Regions from separate parts of the Streptomyces sp. NBC_00691 genome, predicted to be linked through region 3. Evidence: riboswitches for the same ligand, from Rfam matches in the RefSeq annotation. Region 3 holds a riboswitch; each other region holds the start of a gene.
What was found. Region 3 has a riboswitch for cyclic di-AMP ahead of OG392_RS31030 (M23 family metallopeptidase). Riboswitches for the same ligand answer to the same signal wherever they lie in the genome.
Positions count from the first base shown of each region.

Region 1: linked by a shared signal. The riboswitch ahead of OG392_RS35485 (LysM peptidoglycan-binding domain-containing protein) and the one ahead of OG392_RS31030 (M23 family metallopeptidase) in region 3 are both predicted to bind cyclic di-AMP.
Region 2: linked by a shared signal. The riboswitch ahead of OG392_RS05770 (C40 family peptidase) and the one ahead of OG392_RS31030 (M23 family metallopeptidase) in region 3 are both predicted to bind cyclic di-AMP.

Region 1 covers NZ_CP109007.1:7,935,565-7,942,779, reverse strand. The annotation lists gene OG392_RS35490 (DUF6197 family protein) at 49-651, opposite strand; cyclic di-AMP (ydaO/yuaA leader) riboswitch at 993-1,176, shown strand; gene OG392_RS35485 (LysM peptidoglycan-binding domain-containing protein) at 1,182-2,069, shown strand; gene OG392_RS35480 (phosphoribosyltransferase family protein) at 2,063-3,352, opposite strand; gene OG392_RS35475 (hypothetical protein) at 3,469-4,065, opposite strand; gene OG392_RS35470 (universal stress protein) at 4,264-5,130, opposite strand; gene OG392_RS35465 (alpha/beta fold hydrolase) at 5,429-6,193, opposite strand; gene OG392_RS35460 (SpoIIE family protein phosphatase) at 6,415-7,215, shown strand, end outside.
Region 2 covers NZ_CP109007.1:1,313,846-1,321,060, reverse strand. The annotation lists gene bioD (dethiobiotin synthase) at 1-652, opposite strand, end outside; gene OG392_RS05790 (adenosylmethionine--8-amino-7-oxononanoate transaminase) at 673-1,893, opposite strand; gene bioB (biotin synthase BioB) at 1,962-3,230, opposite strand; gene OG392_RS05780 (8-amino-7-oxononanoate synthase) at 3,374-4,555, shown strand; gene OG392_RS05775 (ATP-binding protein) at 4,713-5,150, shown strand; gene OG392_RS05770 (C40 family peptidase) at 5,225-5,701, opposite strand; cyclic di-AMP (ydaO/yuaA leader) riboswitch at 5,705-5,835, opposite strand; gene OG392_RS05765 (hypothetical protein) at 6,226-6,531, opposite strand; gene OG392_RS05760 (ClpP family protease) at 6,539-7,162, opposite strand.
Region 3 covers NZ_CP109007.1:6,905,759-6,912,973, reverse strand. The annotation lists gene OG392_RS31045 (STM4012 family radical SAM protein) at 1-1,095, shown strand, start outside; gene OG392_RS31040 (STM4011 family radical SAM protein) at 1,237-2,115, shown strand; gene OG392_RS31035 (SGNH/GDSL hydrolase family protein) at 2,102-2,896, opposite strand; gene OG392_RS31030 (M23 family metallopeptidase) at 3,060-4,034, opposite strand; cyclic di-AMP (ydaO/yuaA leader) riboswitch at 4,039-4,198, opposite strand; gene OG392_RS31025 (tyrosine-protein phosphatase) at 4,588-5,409, shown strand; gene OG392_RS31020 (DUF6126 family protein) at 5,417-5,572, opposite strand; gene OG392_RS31015 (helix-turn-helix domain-containing protein) at 5,607-6,266, opposite strand; gene OG392_RS31010 (aspartate aminotransferase family protein) at 6,340-7,215, opposite strand, start outside.

The DNA.
Region 1 (7,215 bases), 1.0 Mb from region 3:
GCGGTGCGACGGCTCTACGCCGGCCGCCCCGCACCCGCGGGCAGGCCGTCACCGTCCGGCCTGGGACGCGCGCAGGATCGTGGCGTCGAGGAGGGCCACCGCGTCGGCGGCCGTACGGCCCGGGGCCCGGTTCCAGGGCCCGATCAGCTCGTGCCATCCCCGAGACCGAAGCTCGGCCATGATCCAGGCGCCCGCCTCGTTCATCGTCGTCGCGCTGCCGTGGCCGAGACGGTGCGCGGCGAGGAGCGCGCCGCAGACGCACCGGGCACCTCGTGCGTCGCGCAGCTTGTACGGGGCGTTCTGCCAGCCCCACTCCGTCAGCACGAGGCGCGCGTAGCCGAGGTGGACGGAGGGGCGCAGCTCCGGTCGGCCGATGCGGCGCCAGACGTGCAGCCGGTCGGGCAGGACGGCCCCGATCCGGCCGGGGAGGCGGCGCTCGGCGGGGAGGGCCGGCGGCAGCGCGTCGAGCGCGTCGGCGACGAGCCGCTCCACCGGCACGCTGAGCAGTTCACGCCAGCTCTCCGCACCGGGTGCGGATACCTGGGGCTCGGTCCAGTCGGTGACGATCCGCTGCCAGGCGGCGCTCTCGTAAAGGGCGGCGGCCTCTTGGTCGAGGGTCTCGGGGGTGAGCAGGGAGGCGGAGGGCGGCATCCGGGTGGCTCCTCGGTCGGGTGACTTCATCGTTCACGAGGAATGTCGGTTTTGCGACTTATACCCTTGAGTGCCCACACGGCCGAACGGGGCCTTACCGGCCACTCCGCCATTAAAAGAATTACCGTGCGAATTCGGACATCAGGCACCTGGTGATGCGACTCACTTTCCTGGGAACTCCCCCTTGATCAGAATTCGCGCCGCCCATGCGGGACAAGGAGGTTCGAAGCGCGGCGGACCCCTTCGATCTTGAATTACATGAATTCGGTGATCCTTTCACCGGCCTCCGGACAGAGATCCTCTTGTTCTCCGTCGCATTACTGGCCTACGGTCACCTCCATTCGAGTGGATCGCCGAATCCTGCCACCGCTCGAAATACCTCCCTTTCACCCGACGGCAGGAGCGGGGGACCCACGAATACGCCGGCCCGGATTCCGGGACGGCTCGGGGTGAAGCCGCGTGCGCGCGGCCGGACATCTCCAGTCCGAACCCGACAGCTCACCCCGAAGGCGCCGGAGAGGAATCCCGTCATGCCTGCTCACGGTAAGCACCGCCGTCCCCGCCGCCGCTCCGTCTCCCGTGGACTCGCGCTGGTCGGCACGGGCGGAGCCGCTCTCGCCCTCCCCCTGATCGCCCCGGCCGTGGCCGGCGCCGCGCCCCTTTCCGGCACTCCGGAAACCGCTGCCAAGGCGATCACCGCCCCCGCCGTTCCGGTCGCCGCCAAGGCCGCCACCAAGGCTCCCGCCGCTCCGGCCGCCGCACGCACCTACACGGTCGTCAGCGGTGACTCGCTTTCTCTGATCGCCCAGAAGAAGGGAATTCAGGGCGGCTGGAAGGGCCTTTACAAGGCCAACAGGAGCACGGTGGGTGACAATCCGTCACTTATTCACCCGGGTCTTGAACTGACGCTTCGTCGGGATTCCGTGAAGGCCGCACCCGCGCAGGCGAAGAAGACCTCCACGACCGAACGGGCGAGCCGCTCCGAGCGCCGGAGCGCCACCCCTGCCGTCGCCACCGGCAGCGGTGCCTCGGCCGCCGCGCCCCTCGCCGCCGCCGCCGCTCCGGTCCAGGCCGCGCCCGCCGCCGCCACCTCGTACGCGGACAACCTCGACGGCTGGATCCGCGAGTCGCTGGACATCATGTCCCAGCGCGGCATCCCCGGCTCGTACGACGGGATCCACCGGAACATCATGCGGGAGTCCTCCGGCAACCCCCAGGCCATCAACCTCTGGGACTCCAACGCCGTGGCCGGTACCCCCTCCAAGGGCCTGCTCCAGGTCATCGAGCCGACCTTCCTGGCCTACCACGTGCCCGGCACCTCGATGGACCTGTTCGACCCGGTCGCCAACATCACCGCCGCCTGCAACTACGCGGCCGACCGCTACGGCTCCATCGACAACGTCAACGGCGCCTACTGATCCCGGAAGTGCCCGGTGAACCAGGAGGTGGCGAGCTCCGCCACCTCCTCCAGGGCGCCCGGCTCCTCGAAGAGGTGCGTGGCGCCCTCCACGACCTCCAGTCGGCTCTCGCAGCGCAGCAGCGACTCGGCCCGCCGGTTGAGGTCCAGGACCAGCGCGTCCCTGCCCCCGACCACGAGGAGCGTCGGTGCCGCGACCCGCGCCAGGTGGTCGGCCGCGAGGTCCGGCCGGCCACCGCGTGAGACGACGGCGGCCACGGAGGACTCGGGGTCGCCCGCCGCCCACAGCGCGGCGGCCGCTCCCGTACTGGCCCCGAAGTAGCCCAGCGGAAGGCCTTCGCTCTCCGGCCGCCCGGCCAGCCATTCCGTGGCGCGGGTGAGCCGGCCGGCGAGCAGCGGGGTGTCGAAGACGTGCGCCCGGTCGACTGCCTCGCCCTCGGTGAGCAGGTCGAACAGCAGCGTTCCCAGTCCCGCCCGGTTGAGCACCGCCGCCACCGCCCGATTGCGCGGGCTGTGGCGGCTGCTCCCGCTGCCGTGGGCGAACAGGACGATGCCCCTGGCGTCCTCGGGCACCGCGAGATGCCCGGAGAGTGTGACGCGGTCGGCGACGGGGATCCGTACGTCCGCGTCCTGGACGACCGGTCCGTGCACCGCGCGGAGCCGGTCCAGACAGGCGACGACCTCCTCGTCCGGGGTCTGGGTGAAGTCCCGGTAGAACTGTCCGATCGCGTAGAACAGCTCCGGCGCGTGCACGCTCACGGTCTCGTCGGCCTCACCGCCGAGCCGGGCCGTCCACCCACGGGGCGCCACCGGAACCGCGAGGACGATCCGGGCGGCGCCCCGGGCCCGCACCACCCGGCAGGCCGCCAGCGCCGTCGCGCCCGTGGCGAGACCGTCGTCCACGACCAGGACCGTTCGGCCCTCCAGGGGAACGGACGGCCGGCTGCCCCGATAGCGGCGGGCCCGCTCATCCAGCTCGGCGTGCTCGCGCTCCTCCACCGCGGCCAGGTCACGCGCCCCGACCCCGGCCTCGTGGAGCACCCGCTCGTTCACCACCCGGACGCCGCCCTCGCCGAGCGCGCCCATCGCCAGCTCCGGCTGCTGGGGCACCCCCAGCTTCCGTACGAGACAGATGTCGAGCGGGGCGTCGAGGGCGTCCGCCACCTCCGCCGCGACCGGCACCCCACCGCGCGGCAGACCGAGCACCACGACGTCATGACCCTTGAGATGGCCGAGCCGGGCGGCCAGCTGCCGACCGGCGTCGGTGCGATCACTGAAGAACATGGCCCGCCGCCCTTCCGCCTCCACGGCTCCGGGCCCGGGAGAGCGCCGTGCCCCGTCACCGGGCCGTCCCTCCAGGGTAGGACGGCACCCTCCCCGACGGGCGGGTGAGCCGTCCGTCAGCGGGACTGGAGCGCGTCGAGTGCCACGGCCTGGGCTATCGCGAGCCGCCTGTCCAGCTCCGGGTCCGCTATCTCGACCACGTACCGGTCGCGGAGACCGAAGAGCTTCTCGACGGACATCACCGAGCGGCCCGACTCGGTGAAGTCGAAGTGGTACGGCACGACGAAGGGAAGCAGGTCGGTGAAGGGAAGGAACTCCCAGGCCCGCCGCAGCAGCGCCAGGCCCTCGCTCCGCTCCTGCCCGGTCGACTCCCCCACGGCGCCCTCTCGGGTCAGATGCCAGGTGCTGCGCAGCAGGGAGGCGCCGAAGTTCTTGCGGAAGCCGCCCAGCCGGGTGCCGGACGCTCCGTGCACGTCGTAGGTCGCGCCGAGGTCGACGACCTGGCGGGCCTTGAAGGTGAAGAGGACCTGGCGCCGGGACTCGTCGGTGTAGAAGGTGACGTGCTCCTTGAGCGCCATTCTCTTCTGGTGGGCGAAGGCGACCAGTTCGCCCTCCTGGGCGTCCGCTCCCGCGGTGTGCACGAGATAGCGGTTGGCCAGGGGCGTCACCTTCTGCCGGACGAGGAAGCGGTGCTGCGTCTGCGCGAGGCCCATCGGACGTGCTCCTGCCGGTCGTGGGCGAGTCGGTGGAGGACCCGCCCCATGAGGTCGTGAGCACGATGATCCGGTGCCGAGGGGCCGCACCGCTGTCCTCGAAAGTCGTCGCCTTCGTCGACGTTCGGATGAGATTCCTAGGGGGCGCCGAACCGGCGACGGCGGACCGGCCGGGGACCGCCGGTGCCGACCGCGACGTCAGTCGGACCGTTCCACGGGCTCCCCGCGCACCACCGCGACCGGACACTCCGCGTGGTGGAGCAGGGCCTGGCTGACCGAGCCGAGCAGCAGTCCCGCGAATCCGCCACGTCCCCGCGCCCCCATCACCAGGAGCTGCGCGTCCGCGCTCTCAGCGAGCAGGACCGGCCGTGGCCCGCCCCGCACGAGTCGCCGCTCGACGGGCAGCTCCGGGCGGCTCGCGGCCGCGGCCTCGATCGCCTGGTCGAGGACTCGCCGTTCCTCGTCCCGGATCTCCTCCGTGCCGTGGAAGAGGGGCGTCAGATCGGCCGGTCCCGTCGCCGGCGTCCAGGCGTGCACCACGCGCAGCTCCGCGCCGCGGGCCTCCGCCTCCGCGAAGGCGAACGCCACGGCGGCGTCGGCGTCCGCCGAGCCGTCGACCGCCAGCAGGACGGGCCCGCTCGGCCGCTCACGGCCGCGTACGACGAGGACGGGGCAGGCGGCGTGCGCCGCGAGATGGACGGCGACCGAGCCGAGCAGCAGGCCGGTGAAGGCGCCCGCGCCCCGGCTGCCGACGACCACGAGCGCCGCCGACCGCGAGAGGGTCGCCAGGACGGTGAGCGGTTCCCCCTCCACGATCTCCCCGGCGACATCGATGTCCGGGACGGTCACGCGGGCGCGTGCCACGGCCGTGTCGACGATGGCCTGGGCCTGTCGCCGGAGGCCGCCGGTGGGCGGGCCGTACGGCGAAGGGCCGAGGGGCACCTTGAGCAGCGGCCAGACGAAGGCGTGGACGAGGCTCAGACCGGTACCGCGCACCGCGGCCTCGCGGGCGGCGGCCTCCACGGCCCGCAGTGCGGACTCGGAGCCGTCGACCCCGACCAGCACCCTGACGGCCCGGCCCCGAACGTCGTGGCCACCTCGACCCCGACGGCCTTCACGCGAGCCCCGGGCCCCGACGGGACCCGGGTTTCCGCCCGCGCCCTGAACGTCATCCTGAACATGACCCTCACCCTGAACCTGACCGTGAGGGTTCCGCTCGCTCCGCTCCGCCATCCCGATCCCGCCCTTCCTTCCTCCGGCCGGTGCGCTCCGCACCCTTCACGGGTCGGGTGCCCGGTGGCCGGGGGGGTGTCACCGGGACCGAAGTCCCCGGTGACACCGCGAAAGGTCCCTGCTTCGTCCGTCAGGCGGCGAGAAAGGCCTCGATGGCCTCGGCGAGCGCCTGCGGGGTCTCCTCGGGCGCGTAGTGGCCGGCGTCCTTGAGAACCTCCAGACGCGCGTTGGGGTACCAGCGCAGCCAGGTCGCCTCCATCGCGTCGGCGCCGAGCGCCGGGTCGTGGGCGCCGACGACGAGCAGCACGGGCGCCGGGTTGTCGCGGACGCGCTCGTGGAAGTCCGTGCGCGACCAGGAGTCCAGATAGGCGCGGAAGGCCGTCGCCGAGGAACGCCGGACCGAGCGCTCGACGAGGGTGCTCAGCCAGGCGTCGTCGTACCGGCCGCCGGTGGTGTTGTCGATGATCGCCCGCCGGTTCCCCGCCTGCTCGGCGGCACCGGCGAACAGCTCCCAGGTCGCACCGTCCATGGGGAATCCCGCCGCCGAGACGGGCGAGATGCCGATGATCGAACGGATGCGTTCGGGGGCGTCGAGGAGCATCAGCTGCGCGGCCTTGCCGCCCATCGAGTGCCCGACGACGGAGAAGGAGTCCCAGCCGAGGTCGTCCGCGACCGCGAACGCGTCGGCCGCGACCTCCTCCATCGTGTACGCGCCCGCGTGGTCGAGCGCCTCCCCGTAGCCGCGGCAGTCGACGAAGGCGTAGGAGCCGGACGTGTCGTTCAGATGGGCCCGCAGCGGAGCGAAACTGGTGCGGTCGCCGAACCAGTTGTGCAGCAGGAGGGCCCGCCTCGGCCCCTCGCCCTGCACCTCGTACGGAAGAACCCGGCCCGTCATCCTGCCTCCTGGTCTCGAGGTGGTGTCGCGCGCCCTGGGGCGCCGGTCGACGACCGAGTGTGACGGTACGGACGCGAACGGTCAACACCCCTCCCGCCCGGACACGGCGGGGCAGTGGGTACGGAAACGGGGCGGCGGGCGGATCCTCGAACACGGCGGGCAGCGAGGCGGGGAACGGGTCCGGGATGCGGTGCCTTTCCGGTCAGGCGCATCCTTGCTGTGTGACCGCGCACGGCACGACCGGCCGCGGCCCGGCGGGCAGTACCGGGCGTCTGTCCGGGAGAGGAACTGCCGACGGGCCCGTTTCCGGCGCCCTGACCTGGACACTCGCCGAGGCGGCGCTCCGGGCGGTCGACGAGGTAGGGGGTTACGCGGGCGGGGTGTACCTGCGCTCCGGGACTCCCGGACTGCTGCGGATGGCGGCCCTGGTGGGGCTGCCTGGTCCTCTGTTCCGCCCGTGGTTTCGCATGCACACGAACCGGCCGTTCCCGGTAGCCGAGGTCCATCGCTCCGGACAGTCCGTGCACCTCCACGACGTCGAGGAGGCGATGCGGCGGTTCCCCCAGCTGGTGGCCAGCCTGCCGTTCCCCTTCGCCTCGCTGTACGCGCCGGTCGTCGCCGGTCGCGAGCGGTTCGGGGTCCTCGTGGCGCTGCGGGCGCCGACCCCCGGGGTCCCTGTGGACACCCGCGACCGCAACCGGATGACACGCGGCGCGCTCCGCCTCGGCGAGACCCTGGCCGACCTGGCCCGACAGGGGACGACCCTCGAATGGCCAGGCGACCCGGTGTGCGTCCAGCTCTCCACCTCGGGCGCGGCACCGGTGCGCTTCGGGTCCTTCGAGTGGGACCTCGACACCGGCATGGTCACGCTGGACTCCGGCCTCCTGGGGATCCTCGGTGCGGACGTGCCCTCGCCGTGCCCGATCGACGTCCTCACCGCACTCCTGGAACCGGAGGACGGGTACGCCCTGTGGGCGGCGGCCCGGCAGGCGACGGGGCCGGACGGGCGGCCGGTGGTGCGC
Region 2 (7,215 bases), 5.6 Mb from region 3:
AGCCGCCCGCCGCCGCTCGGAACTCCGCCGGGCCGAGCGAGCCGGACCCCTCCGGTACGGCGCCGAGGAGCGAGGCGTCCGCCTCCCGTGGCAGGTCCGCCAGGTTGCAGCGCATCGCCAGGTCCGGCGCGTCCGGCCAGCTGCCGATCACCACGCCCAGCTGCTCGATCCCGCGCGCCCGGAGGGCCTCGGCCGTCAGGGTCGCGGAGTTGAGCGTCCCCAGACCGGCGGGGACGACCACGAGGACGGGCGCGCCGAGCAGTGCCGCCGCGTCCGCGAGCGTGCCGCCCTCCTCGTCGAAGCGGACGAGCAGCCCGCCCGCCCCCTCCACGAGCACCAGGTCGTGTGCGGCGGCCAGCTTCCGCGCAGCCTCGGCGACCTCCGCGGGCCCGACCGGGGCGAGCCCGGCCCGCCGGGCCGCCGTCCCCGGGGCCAGCGGCTCCGGGAAACGGCCCAGCTCGGCGGAGCCCACGGCGCCCGAGAGCCGGACGACCTCGTCCGCGTCACCGCGTTCGTCCGGCCCGACACCCGTCTGCGCGGGCTTGAGGACGGCGACCGTGCGGCCGGCGGCCGTGGCGATCGCGGCGACGGCGGCGGTGACGACGGTCTTGCCGATCTCCGTGCCCGTACCGCTGACGACGATGATTCCCACTGTTCTCCCCGCTCTTCCGGTCAGCCCGCGGCCGCCGCCGCGCACACCGCGGCGCAGATGCGGGCCAGGTCCTCGTCGCCGGTCACGTACGGCGGCATGGTGTAGATCAGGTCGCGGAACGGGCGTACCCACACGCCCGCCCGGACCGCCGCGCGCGTCGCCGCCGCCATGTCGACCGGGTGGTCGAGCTGGACGACGCCGATCGCGCCCAGCACCCGCACCTCGCGCACCCCGGGGAGTTCCGCGGCGGGGGCGAGCCCCTCGCGCAGACCCGCCTCGATGCGCTTGACCTCGACCCGCCAGTCCTGCGAGAGCAGCAGGTCGATGGAGGCGCAGGCCACCGCCGAGGCCAGCGGATTGCCCATGAACGTCGGACCGTGGGCCAGTACCGGGACCTCGCCCTGCGAGATCCCGTCGGCGACCCGGCTCGTGCAGAGCGTCGCCGCCATCGACAGATAGCCGCCGGTCAGCGCCTTGCCCAGGCACATCACATCGGGGGAGATCCCCACCTGGTCGGCGGCGAACAGCGTTCCCGTACGCCCGAATCCGGTGGCGATCTCGTCGAGGACCAGCAGCACGTCGTGCGCGTCGCAGGCCTCGCGCAGCACCCGCAGGTACTCCGGGTGGTGGAAGCGCATGCCGCCCGCGCCCTGCACCACCGGCTCCACGATCACCGCGGCCAGTTCGTGCGCGTGCTGCGCGATCTCGGTCCGCAGCAGCTCGGCGTAGGACTCCTCGTACGTGGCCGGCGGGGCGTCCACGAAGACCTGCGGCTGGAGCACCCCGGTCCACAGCTCGTGCATCCCGCCGTCGGGGTCGCACACGGACATCGGCTGCCAGGTGTCCCCGTGGTAGCCGCCGCGCCAGGTGAACATGCGGTGCTTCTCGGGGCGGCCGAGCGAACGCCAGTACTGCAGGCACATCTTGACGGCGACCTCGACGGCCACGGAGCCCGAGTCGCTGAGGAAGACGTGCCGCAGCGGCTCGGGGGTGATCTCGACGAGCCGTGCGGCGAGCCGCACGGCCGGTTCGTGGGTCAGCCCGCCGAACATGACGTGGCTCATCCGGCCCAGCTGATCGGTGACCGCCTCGTTGAGCACGGGGTGGTTGTACCCGTGGACGGCGGACCACCAGGAGGACATGCCGTCGATCAACTCGGCCTGGCCCTCGGTGGGTTCGGCGAGCCGGAGGCGCACCCCGGAGGCGGACTCCACGACCAGCGGGTCCGTACGGCCCGGCATGGGGCCGTACGGGTGCCACACGTGCGCCCGGTCGAGGGCGAGGATCTCCCCGTTGTCGCGCACGGCCGTCACGCGTTCGGCGCGAGGTCCGTGCCGGCGCCCCGGCGGCGCACGGCGACCAGGTCCGTCCGGGCCTGGTTCGCGGCTGCGTCGACCGGCTCCGCCGCGTCGACGGACGCGGCGGGCTCCGGCGCCGCGTGACCGCCGCACGGACCGCAGCCGCCACCGGCCCCGGCGTGCGAGCCGCAGCCCGCGCCCTCCGCCGCGTCGTGCGAGCCGCAGCCCGCCGACGCCTGGGAGCCACAGCCGCCGCCCGCCGCGGCGAGCGCGTCGGCACGGTGCTTCGGGAGCGTCGTCGTGCCCGCGCCCTCCACCTCGAAGCCCGCGTCCGCGATCATGTCCAGGTCGGCCTGGCCGGCCTGGCCCTCGCTCGTGAGGTAGTCGCCGAGGAAGATCGAGTTCGCGATGTTCAGCGCGAGCGGCTGCATCGAGCGCAGGTGCACCTCACGGCCGCCCGCGATCCGCACCTCGACGTCGGGGCAGACGAACCGCACCATCGCCAGGATCCGCAGGCAGCGCTGCGGGGTGAGGTTCCACTCCTTGGCCAGCGGCGTCCCCTCGAAGGGGATGAGGAAGTTGACCGGCACCGAGTCCGAGTCGAGCTCGCGCAGCGCGTACACGACGTCGACGAGGTCCTCGTCCGTCTCGCCCATGCCCGCGATGAGACCCGAGCAGGCCGACAGACCGGCGGCGTGCGCCTTCTGCACGGTGTCCACCCGGTCCGCGTACGTGTGGGTCTTGGTGATCCCGGCGTACGTCGCCTCGGACGTGTTCAGGTTGTGGTTGTACGCGTCGGCGCCGGCGTCCCGCAGCCGCTCGGCCTGGCCGTCCGAGAGCAGCCCCAGACAGGCGCACACCTCGACGCCCTCGTTCTGCTCCTTGATGGCCTCGATGGTCCTGCCGACCCGCTCGACGTCCCGGTCCGTCGGACCGCGGCCGCTCGCGACCAGGCAGACGCGCTTGGCTCCGCCCGCGACACCCGCGGCGGCGGCCTGCGAGGCCTCGTCCGGCTTCAGCCAGGTGTACTTGAGGATCTCGGCCTTGGAGCCGAGCCGCTGCGAGCAGTACGAGCAGTCCTCGGGGCACAGGCCCGACTTCAGGTTCACCAGATAGTTGAGCTTCACCCGCCGCCCGAACCACTGACGGCGCACCTTGCCGGCCGCCGCCACCACATCGAGCAGTTCGTCGTCGGAGGTCGCCAGGACGGCGAGCGCTTCTTCACGGGTCGGCAGCTCGCGCCGCAGCCCCTTCTCCACCAGCGTGTTCAGCAGGTCCATAAGCGCTGATCCTCGCCTACCGGCCGCCCCCGGGCCAAGGAGGATCTGAACAAACGCCCCCGATAGAGGTGTGTGGATGACCACATCCCGACCTCGGCATCCTCCGGTTAGGGTCTGTGCGCTGCCTACAAAAGGATCGCCGAATGCCACAGGCCGAGGACGCACGGGCCGCGGGCCCCCGCCGTACCGCGTTCGACTGGACCGACGCCGAGGCGCGCCGCCGTGCGGACGCCGGTCTGGTCCGTACGCTGCGGCCCCGGGCCGCCGAGTCGGACCTGCTCGATCTGGCGAGCAACGACTATCTGGGGCTCACCCGCCGCGCGGACGTCACCGAGGCGGCGGCCGACGCGGCGCGGCGCTGGGGCGCCGGCTCCACGGGTTCGCGGCTCGTCACCGGCACGACCCGGCTGCACACCCGGCTGGAGCGCGAGCTCGCCGAGTTCTGCGGATTCGAGGCGGCCCTCGTCTTCTCCTCCGGCTACACCGCCAACCTGGCCGCGCTCACCGCGCTCGGCGGCCGCGACTCGCTGATCGTCTCCGACACCTCCAACCACGCCTCGATCGTGGACGGCTGCCGTCTGGCCCGCGCCGAGACGGCCGTCGTGCCGCACACCGATCCCGAGGCCGTACGCAAGACCCTCGCCGCCCATCCCGGGCGGCGGGCCCTGGTCGTCAGCGACTCGGTCTTCTCCGTCGACGGCGACAAGGCCCCGCTGCCGGAGCTCGCGGAGGCCTGCCGTGCGCACGGCGCCGGACTCGTGGTGGACGACGCCCACGGGTTCGGCGTCCTCGGCGAAGGCGGCCGGGGAGCCCTCCACGAGGTGGGGCTCGCGGGCGGCGAGGACGTCGTCGCCACCTTGACCCTCTCCAAGTCCCTGGGCAGCCAGGGCGGAGCCGTCCTCGGTCCGGCCCGGGTGATCGAGCACCTGGTGAACGCGGCCCGCACCTTCATCTTCGACACGGGTCTCGCCCCGGCCGCCGCGGGCGGCGCGCTCGCGAGCCTGCGTCTGATCAGGGCCGAACCGGGCCTGGCCGAGCGGGCCCGTACCGTCGCGACCACGCTGTACCGGCTGCTCACCGAGGCCGGTCTCACGGCGGCCCGGCCCGACGCGGCCGTCGTCTCGGTGCGCGCGCCCTCGCCGGAGGCGGCCCTGGGCTGGGCGGCGGACTGCCGCGACCAGGGTCTGGCGGTCGGCTGCTTCCGGCCCCCGTCGGTCCCCGACGGCATCTCGCGGCTGCGGCTCACGGCCCGCGCCGATCTGACCGACGCGCAGATCGAGAACGCGGTGCGGACGATCCTGCGCACCGCGCCCGACGCCGGGTAGTCCCCAAGAGCGTTCCCGGACAGCAGAGTTCACCGCTTCGGGCGACAGATGGGGACATATCTTGGTGGAACGCCGCACGGCGCGGCACGATCGGTGGCACTCTGACGCGAAGCGCAATCCGGGGCGGTGGCCCCGGTGGGAAAGGGACAGCGTCGCCATGGCCGATCACCAGGAAGCATCCGTCACGCTGCCGAGCGATCCCGCCTCGGTCCCCACGGCCCGGCGGTACGTCGCGGACGTCCTCATGGAGTGGGGCCTCGACGAGGCCGCGGAGATCGCGGACTCGATCCGGGTGATCGTCTCCGAACTGGCCACCAACGCCGTGCTGCACACCCTCGGCCAGTCGCCCACCTTCACGGTCGACGTCCGCCTGGAGCGCGAGGAGCGGCTGCACATCGGTGTCACCGACAGCCATCCGCGCCGGCCGCGCCGCCTCCCGGCGGCGGTCCAGCAGGACAACGGCCGCGGCATGGTCATCATCCGCGTCCTGGCCGCCGAAGCCGGCGGCCGTCTGTCGGTCACGCCGACCGACGACGGCGGCAAGACGGTCTGGATCACTCTTCCCTGGACCGTGGCCCCCGTGGCCAGCTGTTAGGTCCCGTCCCGGCGGTCAGGGGCACGGCGGCGCCACCGCACCCCCCCCACGGACGAGCCGCTACCGCCGCCTGATCAGCGGACGCGGCCGTAGGAGACCTTCGACGACCAGATCTTGTCGAGCTTCACCCAGGAACCCGTCTTGGGCGAGTGCCAGATCCTGCCGCTGCCGGCGTAGATGCCCACGTGGTAGACCCTCCCGCCGGAGTGGAAGAAGACCAGATCCCCCTGCTGTCTGGTGGAGGCGGGGATGTGCCGGGTCTTGTTGTACTGCTGCTGCGCGGTGCGGGGCAGCGACTTGCCCGCCTGCTTGTACGCGTAGAGCGTCAGACCGGAGCAGTCGAACCTGGAGGGTCCGGTGCTCCCGTACCGGTACGGAGCTCCCTTCTTGGACGCGGCGACGCTCAGTGCCTTGTTCGCGTGCGTGGTGGCTGCCTGGGCCTCCGATGCCGCACCGGGTGCGAACAGCGTGCCGCCGACGGCGGCGAGGGTGAGAGCCGAGACGGCTCCGGCCCGGGACAGCAGGGACGGGACGTGCATCTGCGCGGTCATGCGCAACCCTTCGTCAGCCGCCTGCGAAGGATGACCTGTCGGGTTCGGGCTGGCGAAGATGCCCGGCCGCTGACGCGGCTTCACCCCAAGGGGCGGCCCCGCTGCCGAAACAGCGCGTACGCCCCGTAAAAATCGGGTCCTCCACTCCTGCCGATCCAATCCTGTCGACCAGACGTCCGGGACAGCGGCAGGACTCGGCGTCCGCCCGGACCGCCCCGCCGTGGTGGCGGGGGCTTGTCGTCGACAGGGATCTTGACCCACGGACAGGTCGAAATCCGAGCTGAAACGGCGATATGTGAGGCTCCTCACGACTGATCCGTTCGGGTGGACAGACAGCCTTTGTGATCTTCGGAGGTTTGGCCTACGAGCCTCGCACCAGCACCGGAACGGCTCATTCCGCCAAATGCGTACACCTGTTGTGCAACTCACCCGGGACATATGTCGACTCGTCGACTACGCCGAACGGGGGAGCGATTCTGCGATGCGCGTCGGCCGTCCGGGTCTCGACACGACACGCGGAAATGTCAACTCGCGCGAGTGCGCGGGACAGTGACGCGGTCGGCCCGGCGCTCTCCGTCCAACACCCGGAGCGCACGGGCCAATGTGTCCGCGTGCACCTCGCTCTCACCCCGCGCATGCATGAGCGTCAGTGCCTGGAGGAGCGCCTCCGACCGTCCCACCAGGGCTTGTGCCGCGCGCAGGGCGCCATAGGTGTGCGTACCCCTGGACGGATTGATCTTCCCGAGCAGGTCGACGACTTCGAGGTAGGCGTCGACGAGTTCGCTCTCGGCGCGGGTCAGGGCGGGCAGCGGCGGCAGCTCGGGAACCACGGCCGGCTCATCCCGCCGTGCCGCCGGCGCCCGCGGCCCGGCTCGTGATCACGTGGTCCACCAGGCCGTACGCGACCGCCGCGGGCGCGTCGAGGACCGTGAGCCGGTCGAGGTCGGCGTCGACGCGTCCGCGCTCCTGTCCCGAATGCTCGGTGAGCATCCCTGTCATCAGCGCGCGCAGGCGGAGCAGTTCGCGGGCGTGGATGTCGAGGTCGCTCGGCTGGCCCTGGAGCGGCTCGTCCATGGCGGGCTGCCGGAGCGTGACCCGGGCGCCCGGCAGCATCATGCGCTTGCCCGGGGTGCCGGCGGCGAGCAGCACCGCGGCGGTGGAGACGGCCTGTCCCAGGCAGGTGGTCTCCACGTCGCAGTGGAGCGAGCGCATCGTGTCGTAGATCGCGGTCATGGCGCTGATGGAGCCGCCGGGGGAGTTGATGTAGAGCGAGACGTCCTGCTCGGGGCCCGCGTGGTCGAGATACAGGAACTGGGCGATGACGTCGTTGGCCGATGTCTCGTCGATCGGCGTCCCGAGGAAGACGATCCGGGACGAGAGGAGCTTCGAGTAGGGGTCGAGGGTCCGGGTTCCGTAGCTGGTGCGCTCCGTGAACTCGGGCAGGACGTGGCGAGCATCCATGGCGGGAACCTCCATCTGTAAAAAATGTACAGGACGTACAGCCCGTAAGATGG
Region 3 (7,215 bases):
GACCGCCAGGCCACGGCCGTCCGCGAGGCCCTCGGCGACCGGGGCCCGGTGCGGTTCGCGACGGCCGCGTTCGGCGGCGGCACGCCCACCTTCCTCACCGCCGACGAGCTGGAGCGGCTCTGCGACATCGCCGAGAAGCGGATGGGCGTGGATCTGCGGGCGGTGCCGCTGTCCGTGGAGACCTCCCCCGCGACGGCGACCGCCGACCGCCTCGCCCTGCTCGCCGAGCGGGGCGCGACCCGGCTCAGCATCGGGGTGCAGAGCTTCGTGGAGGCCGAGGCGCGGGCAGCCGTCCGGCCGCAGCGCCGCGCCGACGTCGAATCGGCCCTCGGCCGGATCCGGGAGACCGGCGTGCCCGTGCTCAACATCGACCTGATCTACGGTATCGACGGCCAGACCGAGGAGTCCTGGCGTTCCTCGCTGGACGCCGCCCACGCCTGGCGCCCCGAGGAGCTGTACCTCTATCCGCTGTACGTGCGGCCGCTCACCGGCCTCGGCCGGATCTCCCCCGCTGCCGACCGGGAGTGGGACGAGCAGCGGCTGCGGCTCTACCGGTTCGGCCGGGACCATCTCCTGGCGCGGGGCTACGAGCAGGTGTCGATGCGGATGTTCCGCCGGACCGACGCCGCACCGCTCGGTCCCGACGACTACGCCTGCCAGACCGACGGGATGATCGGCCTGGGCTGCGGGGCCCGCTCGTACACCTCGGCCCTCCACTACTCCTTCGACTACGCCGTCGACATGCGGGAGATCCGTACGATCATCGACGCCTACACGGAGGCCGCGGACTTCTCGCGGGCCGAGGTCGGCCGGTGGGTCGACGCCGGGGAGGCCAGGCGGCGCCATCTGCTCCAGTCGCTGCTCCAGGCCGAGGGCATGCCGGTCGCCGGGTACGAGGAGCGGTTCGGCGCGTCTCCGTTCGCGGACTTCCCGGCGGAGCTCGCCCGGTTCGAGGCCCTCGGCTGGCTGGACGAGGAGGCACCGTCCGGGCTGCTCCGGCTGTCCCCGGAGGGCCTGGCCCACTCGGACGGCCTCGGCCCGGAGCTCTTCTCCCCCTCGGTGCGGGCCGCGATGGCCGCGTACGAGCCGAAGTAGGCGGCGGCCATGGACCTGACACCCGCACCACTCCCCGACCCGCACCCGCACCCGCGCCCACACCCCCACCCGGGCTCGCCATCGGGACCGGGCCTGATCCCGGCCCGGCTCCCTGACCCGCTCCCGGTCGTCGACCCGGGCATGGACCTGACCCTGCTCTACCGCGGGCCGCTCTCCTCCTGCGACTTCGACTGTCCGTACTGCCCGTTCGCCAAGCGCCGGGACAGCCGGGAGCAGCTCCGCGCGGACCGAGCGGCGCTCGAACGGTTCACCGGGTGGGCCGCCGGGCAGACCGGGGACCGGCTTCGCGTCCTCTTCACCCCGTGGGGCGAGGGCCTGGTCCGCTCCTGGTACCGGCGGGCGCTCGTCGAGCTGTCCCGGCTCCCCCATGTGGAGCGGGTGGCGATCCAGACGAACCTGAGCTGCCGTACCGACTGGCTGGCGGAGGCGGACCGGGAGAGCGTGGCGCTCTGGTGCACGTACCACCCGGGGCAGACGCCGTACGAGCGCTTCCTCGCCAGGTGCGGGGAGCTGGCGGAGCGGGGCATCCGCTTCAGCGTCGGCGTCGTCGGGCTTCCGGAGCACACGGAGCACGCCCGGCGGCTGCGGGCCGCGCTGCCGTCACACGTCTACCTCTGGGTGAACGCGGCGGAGGGGCACGCGTACACCGACGCGGAGGCCGCGGTGTGGACGCGGATCGACCCCCTCTTCCCCTACAGCCGCCAGCCGCACCGCTCGGCGGGGCTGCCGTGCCGGACCGGGGAGTCGGTGATCTCGGTGGACGGCGAGGGAACGGTCCGGCGCTGCCATTTCGTCAAGGCCGAGCTGGGGAACCTGTACGACGGCTCGTACCGCGCCGCCCTCCGCCCCCGTGCCTGCCCCCTCGCCGTCTGCGACTGTCACATCGGCTACGTCCATCTGGAGACGCTGCCGCTGTACGACGTGTTCGCCGGCGGGGTCCTGGAGCGGATCCCCGCCGTCGTCCGCCCGCCGGCCCTGCCCGGAACTACAGGGGCATGAGGTCGGGGCGCTTCGCCTCGACGTGGTCGCCGGAGCTCTCGCCGCGCAGTCGCCGCCCGATCCAGGGCACGAGGTACTCCCTGGCCCAGTGGATGTCGTCGCGGCGCACCTCGAGCGTGCCGCGCGGGGGCACCGGCGGCCACTCCTGGTCCGGGTCGGCCGGCACCGGCATGCCGAGGACCTGGGCGGCGCGCAGGGCGACCCGGGTGTGGCCGTCCGACGAGAGGTGCAGCCGGTCGTCGTCCCAGGCTCGCCGGTCCTGCACGGACTTCAGGGACCAGAGGTCGAGGACCGGGCAGCCGTAGCGGTCCGCGACGGCCCGGACGTGCCCGTTGTACGTGGCGATCTTGCCGCGCAGGTGCTTGAGGAGCGCGACGCCGCGCGTGTCGAAGCCGGTGGTCACCATCACGGTGCCGACGGCGGAGGTCAGGTCGGCCACGGCGCGCTCGAAGCGCTCGGCGACCTCGTCGGGGTCCGTGCCGGGGCGGATGATGTCGTTCCCTCCGGCGCAGAAGGTCACCAGGTCGGGGGCGAGTTCCTTCGCCCGGGGGACCTGTTCCGCCACGATCTGGTCGAGGAGGCGCCCGCGTACGGCCAGGTTGGCGTAGCGGAAGGCGTCGTGCTCCGGCAGCTGGTCGGCGAGCAGCACCGCGAAGCGGTCCGCCCAGCCGACGTACGTCCCGTCGGGCCCGGGGTCTCCGACGCCCTCGGTGAAGCTGTCACCGATCGCCGCGTACGACCCGAATGCGTGCGTGTCTCTTGATCTCGAATCGTCTGCCACGGGAGCACATCCTTCCCTTTCGGATGTGACCTACGCGACCGTAAGGAGGGGTTGACGTCGGGTGACATATGCCACCGATAAAGAATTCGCCAAGCCGGAATAGACCCGGAACACGCCGGAGGCCCGGCACGTGGGTGCCGGGCCTCCTGGTGACGACGGGGCGTCAGATGTTCACGCCGTGCTGACGCAGGGTGGAGATCGGGTCGATGTCGGAGCCGTACTCCGGACCGGTGCGCATCTCGAAGTGCAGGTGCGGTCCGGTGACGTTGCCGGTCGCGCCGGAGAGGCCGATCTGCTCTCCGCCGCTCACGGTCTGGCCGGCGGAGACGGAGATCGAGGAGAGGTGGGCGTACTGCGAGAAGGTGCCGTCGGCGTGCTGGATGACGACCTGGTTGCCGTACGCGCCGCCGTCGCCCGCGGAGTACACGGTGCCGGGGCCGACCGCGACGACCGTGGTGCCGGTGGAGGCCATGAAGTCGACACCGGTGTGGTAGCCGGAGGACCACATGGAGCCGGAGGCGCGGTACGGGGTGGACATGCCGCCGCTGACCGGGGCGACCCAGCCGGAGGCGGAGGTCGAGGCGCCGGACTTCGAGGACTGCGAGGCGGAGGCGTCCGCGGACGGGGTGCTCGCGGCCGGGGCGGAGGAGCGCTCGCTGCTCCGGGAGGCGCGCGAGGTGTCGCCGTTCTTCGCGGAGCTCTCGGGGGCGGCCTTGGGCGCGGCACTCTTCGGCGCGGCGGCCTTGGCGGTGCTCTTGGCGCCGAGGGTGAGCTTCATGCCCGGCAGGATGAGGGAGGGGTTCTCCCCGACGACCTGACGGTTGTCCGCGTACAGCTTCTGCCAGCCGCCGGCGAGGTGGTGCTCGGCGGCGATCTTCGAGAGGTAGTCACCCCGCACGACGGAGTACGTCGTGGGCGCGGCCTTGGCGGCGGGCGCGGCCTCGGCGACGGCCGGGGCCTTGGCGGCGGCGGTGACGGCCTGGCCGGGAGCGGAGGCCGGGGCGGCCTGCTCGGCGGCGTGGGCGCCGGTGGCACCGAGGAGCGGGAGGGCGACGACGGCGCCTCCCGTACCGGCGGCGGCGATTCCGCGGGTGAGGCGGTTGGACTTGATGCGGCGGTGCTTACCCTTCGCGGGCATGGCGAATTCCTCTCCGGCGCCTACGAGGTGAGCTGTCGGGTTCGGACTGGAGATGTCCGGCCGCGCTCTCACGCGGCTTCACCCCGAGCCGTCCTGCGTCGCGGGACCGGCGTACTTCCTGGGTCCCCCGCTCCTGCCACGCATGGGATGAGTGGAATTCCGGACGGTGGCAGGATTCGGCGGTCCGACCGGATTGACGGTGACGCTAGACGAGCGGGGTCGGGGCGAACAAGCCACGGATTTCTTCCGACTTTCCCCGTACGGCCTTTCACCCGGAATTCCGGTCACCCTCCGTGGATGACGGACCTTCGATCTCCTTTTCACGTACGGCAATTGACCGGGCCCGTCGGCCACGATCCGTCACTTCTATGACCCTGCTCACGCACCTGGGCTCATCTCGCCTGTAAACAGGGCGCGTTATACACAAAAGCCCAATTCGGACAGATCACCCATTCCCGTCCAGGGGGGTGCGCCATCGCGTCCCCACCGGGATGATTGCCCTCGGAACCGATCTCGCATCGGGCACCCGAACGTCGACCCATCAGGAGCATCCGTGACGCAGCAGCTGCCGCAGGTCCCGCCCATCGAAGCGAACGAGCCCGAGCTGGCCGAGGTCCGCAACTTCCGGGACGTGGGCGGCCTGCCGACGACGGACGGGCGCGCCGTGCACCCGGGCCGCCTCTTCCGCAGCGGCCACCTCGCCCATGCCACCGAGGAGGACGTCACCTTCCTCGACTCGCTCGGACTGCACACGGTCTTCGACTTCCGGAACCTCGCCGACCGGAAGATCGAGGGGCCGGACGTCGATCTTCCGGGCGTGCGGAACGTGAACATACCCCTCAACGACCCGGCCGACGGCAAGGAGTTCTGGAAGCTGGTCCGCGACGGCGACATCGAGCAGCTTCGGGAGATCCTCGGCGACGGCAAGGCCGCGGACCGAATGTCCGACTCGTACCGGAAGATGGTGGTCGAGCGGACCGATGAGCACAGCCGGATCCTGCACTCCCTGGCCGAGGACAGCCTTCCCGCCCTGATGCACTGCGCGGCCGGCAAGGACCGCGCCGGGCTCTCCATCGCGATCACCCTGCTGGCCGTCGGGGTCGAGCGGGAGGCGATCGAGGCCGACTACGTGAAGTCGAACGCCCCGCACCGCCGCTACAAGGTGCGCCGCAGCTCCACCGCCCCGGACGCGATGTCGCCCGAGGTGATGGAGCTGCTGAGCCCGCTGTTCGACGCGCGGGTGGAGTACCTGCGGGGCGCCTTCGAGATGATCGAGGCGACCTGGGGCTCGGTGGACGCCTACCTCTCGGACGGCCTGAAGCTGTCTCCGGAGACCCGCGAGCGCCTCCGCGAGCGGCTGCTCACGGAGGCGTGAGCGGGACCTACTGGTTCTGCCCGCCGAGCATGAAGAGCAGATAGAGGAAGCCGGCGAAGAGGTGCCCGGCGACCAGATAGGCGAAGAGGCGCAGGACGAGGCCCTTGGGGAACTTGCCCTCACCTCGCTCTTCACCGGTGACGGATCGTGACTTCTCGGACATCTCGGCCCTTTTCTGTCGAAGGAAGTACGCGGGATCAAAGCCGGTGCGGTGTTCCGTCGCCGAGACACAGCTCGGCGACGGGGCTCTGCAACAGGGTGTGGACGAAGAGCAGCTCGGCCCCGCCGGGGGTCGCCGCTCCGATCCGGTGCGGGGTGAACGAGTCGAAGTGCGCGCTGTCCCCGGGATCGAGGACGTGGACGGCCTCGCCGAGCGCGAGCCGCACCCGGCCCGACAGGACGTGGATCCACTCCTCGCCGGGGTGGACACGCACGATGTCGCCCCGGGTGGCGTACGGCACATGGACCCGCAGGCACTGCAGGGCGCGCCCGGCGCCGCCCGCCTGGCGGTAGATCCAGCCGTCGGCCTCGACGGGCTCGGAACGCCCGGCGCGGACGACGGGGTCGCGTTCGGGGGGCGTCTCGCCGAGCAGCTCGGAGACCGTCGTACCGTAGATACGGGCGAGGGCGAGCAGCATCGGGAGCGAGGGCTGCCGGTTCCCCGTCTCCAGGCGCGAGAGGTGGGCCGGCGAGAGGCCGGCCCGCTGGGCGGCGGCCTCCAGGGTGAGTCCCCGGCGGCGGCGCAGGGCCCGCAGCTGCGGGGCGACGTCCGGCAGGACGTCGGGGCCGGCGGCGCCAGGGGCGCCGGGGGCCGGAGTGACGGGGTCCGGGGAGGTCTCCCCGGGGACGTGGTCCATGCGTCCATTCCGCCAGGATCGTGCCTCTGAGGCAAGTTTCTTGCCTCAGAGGCAAAAGCCCGGGGCCATACGGTCAGCGCTGTGCGACGGCCTGTTTCACCAGGGTCTTCCCGAAGTCCCACATCAGCCCGCCGCCGCCGTGGGCGTCGTCCATGACCGCCGTGAAGGCGGTGACGAACCGGTCCACGTCCGCCTCGTCGACGACCAGGGGCGGGATCAGCTTGATCACCTCCAGATGGTCCCCGGAGACCTGGGTGAGGATCTGGTGCCGCTGGAGCAGCGGGACGACGACCATCTGGGCGAAGAGGCCCTTCCTGGCCGCCTGGAGCATCGTCCAGCGCCCGCGCAGCCCCAGCGAGGACGGCCGGCCGAACTCGATCCCGATCATCAGCCCGCGCCCGCGGATCTCGTGGAGCAGCTCGTACCGGGGCACGAGCTCCTTCAGCCGCCCGGAGAGCAGGTCACCGATCCGGCGGGCGTGCGCGACCGTCCCCTCGTCCTCCATGACCGAGAGGACGGCGAGCCCGGCCGCCATGGCCTGAGCGTTCGAGCCGAAGCTCGCCGAGTGGACCAGGACCCGGTCCATCGACGAGTAGACCTTCTTGAAGATCCAGTCCTTGCCGAGGGTGGCGCCGACCGGCACGTAGCCGCCGGAGAGCGCCTTGGCGACGCAGACCAGGTCGGGTTCGACGCCGTCCTCGTGCTGGTAGGCGTAGAAGTCGCCGGTCCTGCCGAGGCCGGTCTGCACCTCGTCGACGATGAGCAGCGCCCCGTGCCGGTGCAGCAGCTCCTGCGCGGCGCGCAGGAAACCCGGCGGGGCCTCGTGGACACCCTTGCCCTGGATGGGCTCGACGATGAAGGCGGCCACGTCGCCCCTGCGCAGCTCCCGCTCCAGGGCGTCGAGGTCACCGAGCCCGATCGCCGTGTCGGGCAGCAGCGGGGCGAAGCC